Regions from separate parts of the Mucilaginibacter sp. P2_A5 genome, predicted to be linked through region 1. Evidence: riboswitches for the same ligand, from Rfam matches in the RefSeq annotation. Region 1 holds a riboswitch; the other holds the start of a gene.

Region 1 (3,425 bases):
AATCTGCAAGATAGCCGTACGCCGGCCCAAACAGGCTTTTTCTTATTCATGAGCAAACATCTGGACTATGGCAATATTGGTGTACCCGCGGGCTTGCTGGTTGGCGGCATCATCAGTAACGATAAGGAGATGCGGCAAAATGCTTTATACGTGGCCAGTAGCACCGCAATATCCGCCGGCCTTACGCAACTCATAAAAATCCTGGTAAAACGTCCGCGGCCATTTGTGCAAAATATCCGTATTACTCCTGTCTACCGTGCAGGTGGATACTCCTTTCCATCGGGTCATAGTTCAAGCTCGTTTGCAACGGCAACAGCTTTATCTGCCGCTTATCCTAAATGGTATGTTATAGTCCCGGCTTATTTATGGGCAGGCTCAACCGCGTATTCAAGGATGTACCTGGGGGTACATTACCCCACAGATGTAGCTACGGGCGCAGGATTAGGAGCTGCGAGCGCTTTGCCGATGTTGTTTTTGAAGAAATAGTGATGACTAAAAGAGAAAAATACGGACTTACGTTTTTAACGACAAATACTATTGACGGCTATAAAGGTTATCGTTGTTTCAAAGAAGATGTAGATGAGTTTAGCCATTTGCAAATACTATCCCACATGGATAATTCTGAAATAAAAGATCTAATCGAAGAACTCGAAAAAGCTTTAAATGGCGAATACTATGAGCAATATTTTACAAGTGACGGAGTGGAAGCAGATAGTATTGAATTAAATTATCCCAACGTTATAATAAACGAACACTTGACAATTAGTATGGTTGAATTACTCGAACTTCTCCAAGAATGGTTGGCTTTCAAAACCTCTCAATAAACCAACTAATATAGTTAGTCAAAACCCCTCCGTATCTTCAAATCTTCCAACCCTAAAATTTAAAATGGTTCTACGATGGATTGTATGATCAACCATTTTAAATTATTTTATTCGTTTGGTTTAATTTAGCCCTCAACCATGGGATCGGAGCGGTGGCAGACCGGGTATTTTTCAATTTTGAGGTCCCAAATTTTCTGAAATTTTTTTTAAAAAATCTTCATTTTATATTTGTGTAAATAAATGCACCATTTGTATCAATAAATAGCGTATTTGTTGCTGAAAAGTTCTAATTAATTATCTTTTTTTACTTGTTTATGCATGAATAAAGAGAGGTTTTGAAATATAAAAGGAAGCTTGTAAATTTGTACTGTATACACACAAAAAAGGGGTTCTATGTTGTTTTGTACTGCATGGATTTACGGTGTCACTTTATTTCGTATGAATTAGTGTCTATCAATATTGACACCAACGCCATGCATCATAGATCATAAAAATCATCTGCACATCTGTAATCTGAAATCTGCACATCAAAAATCTGCACATTTTTTCCCATCTTTACAGCCAATAAAGTTCTTTACTTTTTTTCTGCAGAGTGGTTCCCGGTGTTTAAGGCACAGGGATTAATAAGGAACCGTGTGTAAATCACGGGCTGTCGCGCAACTGTAAGTAACACAAAAGGTTGTTGCCTTTAACAAAGTCCATTGTTCGCCCCGCGCGGATGAGAAGGACGGCAACAATGTTACAAGCCAGGATACTTGCCCCTATGTAAAAGACAATGCTTTCGCGCAATGAAGCAGTAGTCAAAGAAAAAAGAATGATGTACATGGCCGTTATATGCCTGTATGTTATGCTTTTGCCTTTTATTACCATTTACTCCGAAAGCATACCGAAAACCGTAAGGAGCATTAAGTCAAATTAATGTTTAACCAAAAACGTTTTAGCGTATGCTCAAAAACAATCTCGGGTACCCACGTGTGGGTGCCCACCGTGAACTTAAAAAAGCCAGTGAACAGTACTGGGCCGGTAAAATTACCCGTAACGATTTGTTTGCCGCTGCCCGGCAAATTCGCCTGCAAAACTGGCAAACCCAGGTTGATGCCGGTATCGATCTGATCCCCTGTAACGATTTCAGCTTTTACGACCAGGTATTGGATACCTCGCTTATGCTGGGCAACATTCCTGAACGGTACACCCCGGTATTAACCCAAAACAAGTCCAATACCGAAATTGACCTGTATTTTGCCATGGCCCGCGGCTATCAAAAAGACGGACTGGATGTTACAGCCATGGAAATGACCAAGTGGTTTGATACCAACTACCATTACATTGTACCGGAGTTTGTACAAAATCAGCAGTTTAAACTATTTAGCGAAAAGATTTTTGACGAGTTTATCCTGGCCAAACAACATACCCGCAACATACCAAAACCGGTATTAATTGGCCCGGTAACCTACCTGCTATTAGGTAAAGAAAAACAACCCGGTTTTGATAAAATCGACCTGATCAAAAAACTGGTACCGGTTTACGTCGAAGTATTAAAACGGCTGGCAAGCTATGGGGCAATCTGGGTGCAGCTTGATGAGCCCTTCCTGGCGCTCGACCTTACCGATAAGGAAAAGGCAGCCTATGCCTACGCCTATATGGAGATCAGCAAACAATGCCCCGGTATTAAAGTACTGCTCACTACGTATTTTGAGAGCCTGCACGAAAACACCGAGCTGGCCGTAACGCTGCCGGTAAGCGCCATTCATGTTGATTTGGTGCGTGCACCCGATCAGTTGTATAAGGTACTCACGGTAATGCCGGCCAGCCTTAGCTTATCGCTGGGCGTTGTTGATGGCCGCAACATCTGGAAAAACGATTATGTACGCTCGTTAACCCACATTAAAAAAGCCATTACCGTTTTAGGTACCGATAGGGTAATGATAGCGCCGAGTTGCTCGCTGCTGCATACACCGTTCGACCTGGAGCTGGAAACAGCCATTGTCCCCGAGATAAAAAACTGGATGGCCTTTGCCAAACAGAAGCTGAATGAAATAAAGGAGCTGGCGCAGATCATCGGCGGCAATAATGAATTGCTGCAAAATAACCTGCGTGCCCTCACCAGCCGTAGCTTGTCAAAACTCATTCATAAGCAGGATATCAAACAACGCGTGGCAGCCATAACCGATGCTGATGCGCAACGTGAAAGCGGATTCATCGCCCGCCAAAAAATTCAGCAGCAGCGCTTTAAACTACCACTGTACCCAACAACTACCATAGGATCGTTCCCGCAAACTGATGATATCCGCTCGTTAAGGGCAAGGCTAAAAAAAGGTGAGCTAACCGAAGCGCAATACGATGCCGAAATTGAAAAAGCTACCATTGATGCCATCCGCTGGCAGGAACAAATTGGCCTGGATGTATTGGTACACGGCGAATTTGAACGTAACGACATGGTTGAATACTTTGGCGAACGTTTGGATGGCTTCCTGTTCACCCAAAATGGCTGGGTACAAAGCTATGGCAGCCGCTGTGTTAAGCCACCTGTTATTTACGGCGATGTAAGCCGCCCCGAGGATATGACGGTAAAGTGGAGCAGCTTCGCGCAGCAAAACACCA
Region 2 (3,425 bases), on a different contig from region 1:
ATTCAGGTTTTTGGTGGCTTTTAACTGCAGGTGCAAATCAACCAGGTTATAGCTTTTCAAAGTAGTGATTGTAGATGGATAAGTGGCGAAATTTTGATCGGCCCTGTTGCCGGTATACTTATAATTTAAACCGATCAGGAAATCAGTACAGGCCTGGTATGAAACATTAGCGCCAAAAGTGTTCTTGGGTCTGCGGTATAAGTTAGCCGTTTGTTTGCCAGCTTCATCCGTTTGCTTACCCGTTATATAAGCAAAGTATGCCGATGCAGTTAGCTTTTTTGAATTGTATTTCAGCTCAGTTTCAAAGCCCTTATCTTTTTGAAAAGATCCATTTTTATAGAATGAACTATAAGGAGGCACAGATTCAGAGAAGAAATAAATTACATCTTTTGTATTGCGTTTGTAAAATGCGGTGTTAAATGATAATGCATTTTTTACGATCTCCCAATCAAATCCGGCTTCGTATGATGTAGTTGTTTCAGGATTTAATTTACTATTTCCGTATTGAGAAGACAGTTGGTATAAAGATGGTGATTTAAAAGCCGAAGCAATAGTTCCGAACACTTTGAACTGATCTGCTAAATACAGCGAAGGGTTAATGGTATAGGTGAAGTTATCGCCATATTTGCTATGGTGATTGTACCTGCCGCCCAGCTCCATATGGAAGATATTTGACTTGAAAAATAACGACGAGTAAACACTGGTAATGCTATTATGCGCTGTATCATCGCTTATAACACTTGCACCGGGATGATAACCTGTTTGTTCAAACAAACTGTATTGATTAGTGCTGCTGTACTTATAACCCGCGCCACTCGTAATATCAAAGTACTTGCCCAGGTTATAATTCAATACAGCTTCCAAATTGCTTATGCGGCCAATATTTTTTGTTACCTGGTTGGTTTCGTAATTATCGGGTGGCAGGTTTTTAAAGTTGTTACGAGCTGTATTTTGGCTGGCATTAAACACCAATGTTCCTTTTGGTAATTTCACTTTAGCTCCTAAACCACCAAATATAAACGTATTGTTGTAGGTGTAGTTGTTATCGTTAGTAAAAGCGCCATAAGGCAAATCGCCGGTATTATAGCTACCCTGGAAATTACCGTTCAGGCTAAATTTTTCAGAAACATATTGATTGATGTTTACACTTGCCGAACGTTGGTGAAAACCATCTTTTTTAAATCCGGCTTTATTTGTAGTATCGGTAGCGGCTGCAAAACCCCTGGAATCTGTATTAGATAGGTTAACGGCAATCCCAGTATGGTTTATTACACCGGTCAACCCGGCCGATTCCTGGAAGGTGCTATAACTGCCACCCGTCAATTGCACGTTGCCTTTGAAGCCTTGTCCTTGCGGATGTTTGGTAATAATATTAATAACACCAGCCACAGCGTCGGATCCATAAAGTGTCGATCCGCTTCCTTTTAATATTTCAATTCTTTCTACCTGGTTTAACGGGAAAGCGTTAAGATCGTAGCTGCCGTCAATTGAACCCGCATTGTTAACCGGGAAACCATCTACTAATATTAAAGTATTACCCGATGAGGCGCCCCGTAAAAAAACGGATGTGCTAATGCCGGGCGCATTTTGTGCGCCAGAGAAAGTTATACCGGGTACAGTGTTCAATAACTGCGGTAATGTTTTGCCTTGCGAGCGGTTAATCTGCTCTGCAGATATTACGGTTACTACCCTACCTATATCGGCTAATTTTTTAGGTGACCGGGTTGCAGTAACTACCACGTCATTTAATTGCCGGGTGGTATCCTGTGCTAACGCGGCAGTGTTGCATAATGCCACTTGCAATAATCCTAATCCTAAAACAATTTTAAAGTACTTTTTTTTCATGTATTTGCTATAGCGTTAAATAATAATGCAGTTTAAATAGCGCAACACGGACTGATAAAATGAAAACACACCACCAAAAGAAGAGCATTCGCATTCAAGCTTCAATCCACGAAAGCTATGAATAATTTATAATGCTCTGGCAGGTCTTCTGACTTACTCCCCTTTCGTTCTGTCTTCCCTGCGCTTAAGCGCAAGTGACTTTAATAGAATGAACTATGGTTATGGAGCTTACAGCTGCGGGACAGTTCCGGATTTACACCGTATTCCCTTTTAATCCTTTATGATATGCTATAAAGGAACCTAAAGCGCCGTAAAGGTAGTTTATGTATAGCAGATACGCAAGTTGTTTAAAATGCCCGGCGCTGGTTTAAAGCCGTCCGTTCAGCCACTCCGTTCGTTTTTGTATGGCTTTACCATAATTTTTGTGGATTTTTGAACACAAAATCATGCGCTATTTTTTTCATATTGGTTATCACGGCACACAATATAGCGGCTGGCAAAAACATGCCGGTGTTGTAAGTGTACAAGCTGTTTTTGAAACCGCTTTAAGCCAAATACTAAAAACGCCCATAACTGTTAACGGCTGCGGCCGTACCGATGCGCACGTGCATGCCAGTCAATTTTTTTTCCATATCGATGCAGCGAAGGAATGGGATTTCGATCTGCTTTTCCGCCTTAATAAAATGCTGCCGGATGATATCGCGGTATTTGATATCATCCCGATGCAGGGTCTGCCCCACGCGCGGTTTGATGCTGTGCAGCGCTCATATGATTATTTTATTCATACTTATAAAGACCCTTTTTTAAGTGCTTTTAGCGCGTTATATCCCGAAACCAATCTCAACATTGATGAAATGAAAAAGGCGGCGGCGCTGCTCCCTCTTTATAACGATTACCGCGCCTTTTGTAAAATGCCCGACAGGATTGACCATACCATTTGCAACGTGAGCTCAGCAAGCTTATTTGTTAGCAATAATGGCGACAGGCTCCGGTTCAATATATCGGCTAATCGTTTTTTAAGCAAAATGATCAGGATCATTATTGGCCGCCTGCTGGAGATTGGCCGTGGCGAAATGAGTGTTGATGAATTTGAAAGCCATCTCATCAGTAAACAAACGCCCCCAATTATTATCCCGGCTTATCCCCAGGGATTATACCTGTCAAAAGTTACGTATCCTTACCTTGATATTCCCGCCAAGCCAACCTTTACCGGCCTGCTCCAAAAGGATGAAAGTATCGTGTGGCACCCACTATCCCATCAATAACTACTGCGGTCTTGACTCTTAACTCTTGATTCTTGACTCTTTTCAAGGAAATTTAGGTAAATTCGCCCTCTTAAATACTTAATAAAGTTCTCAGATGGTGTGGTTTGAAAAATTGAAGCTGAAAAAACAGCTGGTTCGGTCGGTAAATGAAGCTGGTTTTACAAATCCTAAAGAACTGCAATTAAAAACCCTTTCAAGAATTGTAGGTGGTCAGGATCTCATCGCCATTGGTTACGAAGGTAGCGGCAAAACTACCACCTATGTACTGGGGGTTTTAAACCGCTTTAATTATGCCCCGGAAGGCGTTCCGCGTGT

Evidence for each region. A riboswitch is a leader RNA that binds a small molecule or an ion and turns the genes downstream of it on or off. The one in region 1 is predicted to bind cobalamin.
Region 2: another riboswitch for cobalamin. It lies ahead of AC1DXF_RS21340 (TonB-dependent receptor plug domain-containing protein); the one in region 1 lies ahead of metE (5-methyltetrahydropteroyltriglutamate--homocysteine S-methyltransferase).

What each region holds. Positions count from the first base shown of each region.
Region 1 is NZ_JBFUCY010000050.1:27,107-30,531, reverse strand. Features, by position in the region: gene AC1DXF_RS28120 (phosphatase PAP2 family protein) at 1-486, shown strand, start outside; gene AC1DXF_RS28115 (hypothetical protein) at 489-824, shown strand; cobalamin riboswitch at 1,401-1,601, shown strand; gene metE (5-methyltetrahydropteroyltriglutamate--homocysteine S-methyltransferase) at 1,769-3,425, shown strand, end outside.
Region 2 is NZ_JBFUCY010000026.1:52,455-55,879, forward strand. Features, by position in the region: gene AC1DXF_RS21340 (TonB-dependent receptor plug domain-containing protein) at 1-1,845, opposite strand, end outside; cobalamin riboswitch at 1,967-2,165, opposite strand; gene AC1DXF_RS21345 (tRNA pseudouridine synthase A) at 2,292-3,110, shown strand; gene AC1DXF_RS21350 (DEAD/DEAH box helicase) at 3,205-3,425, shown strand, end outside.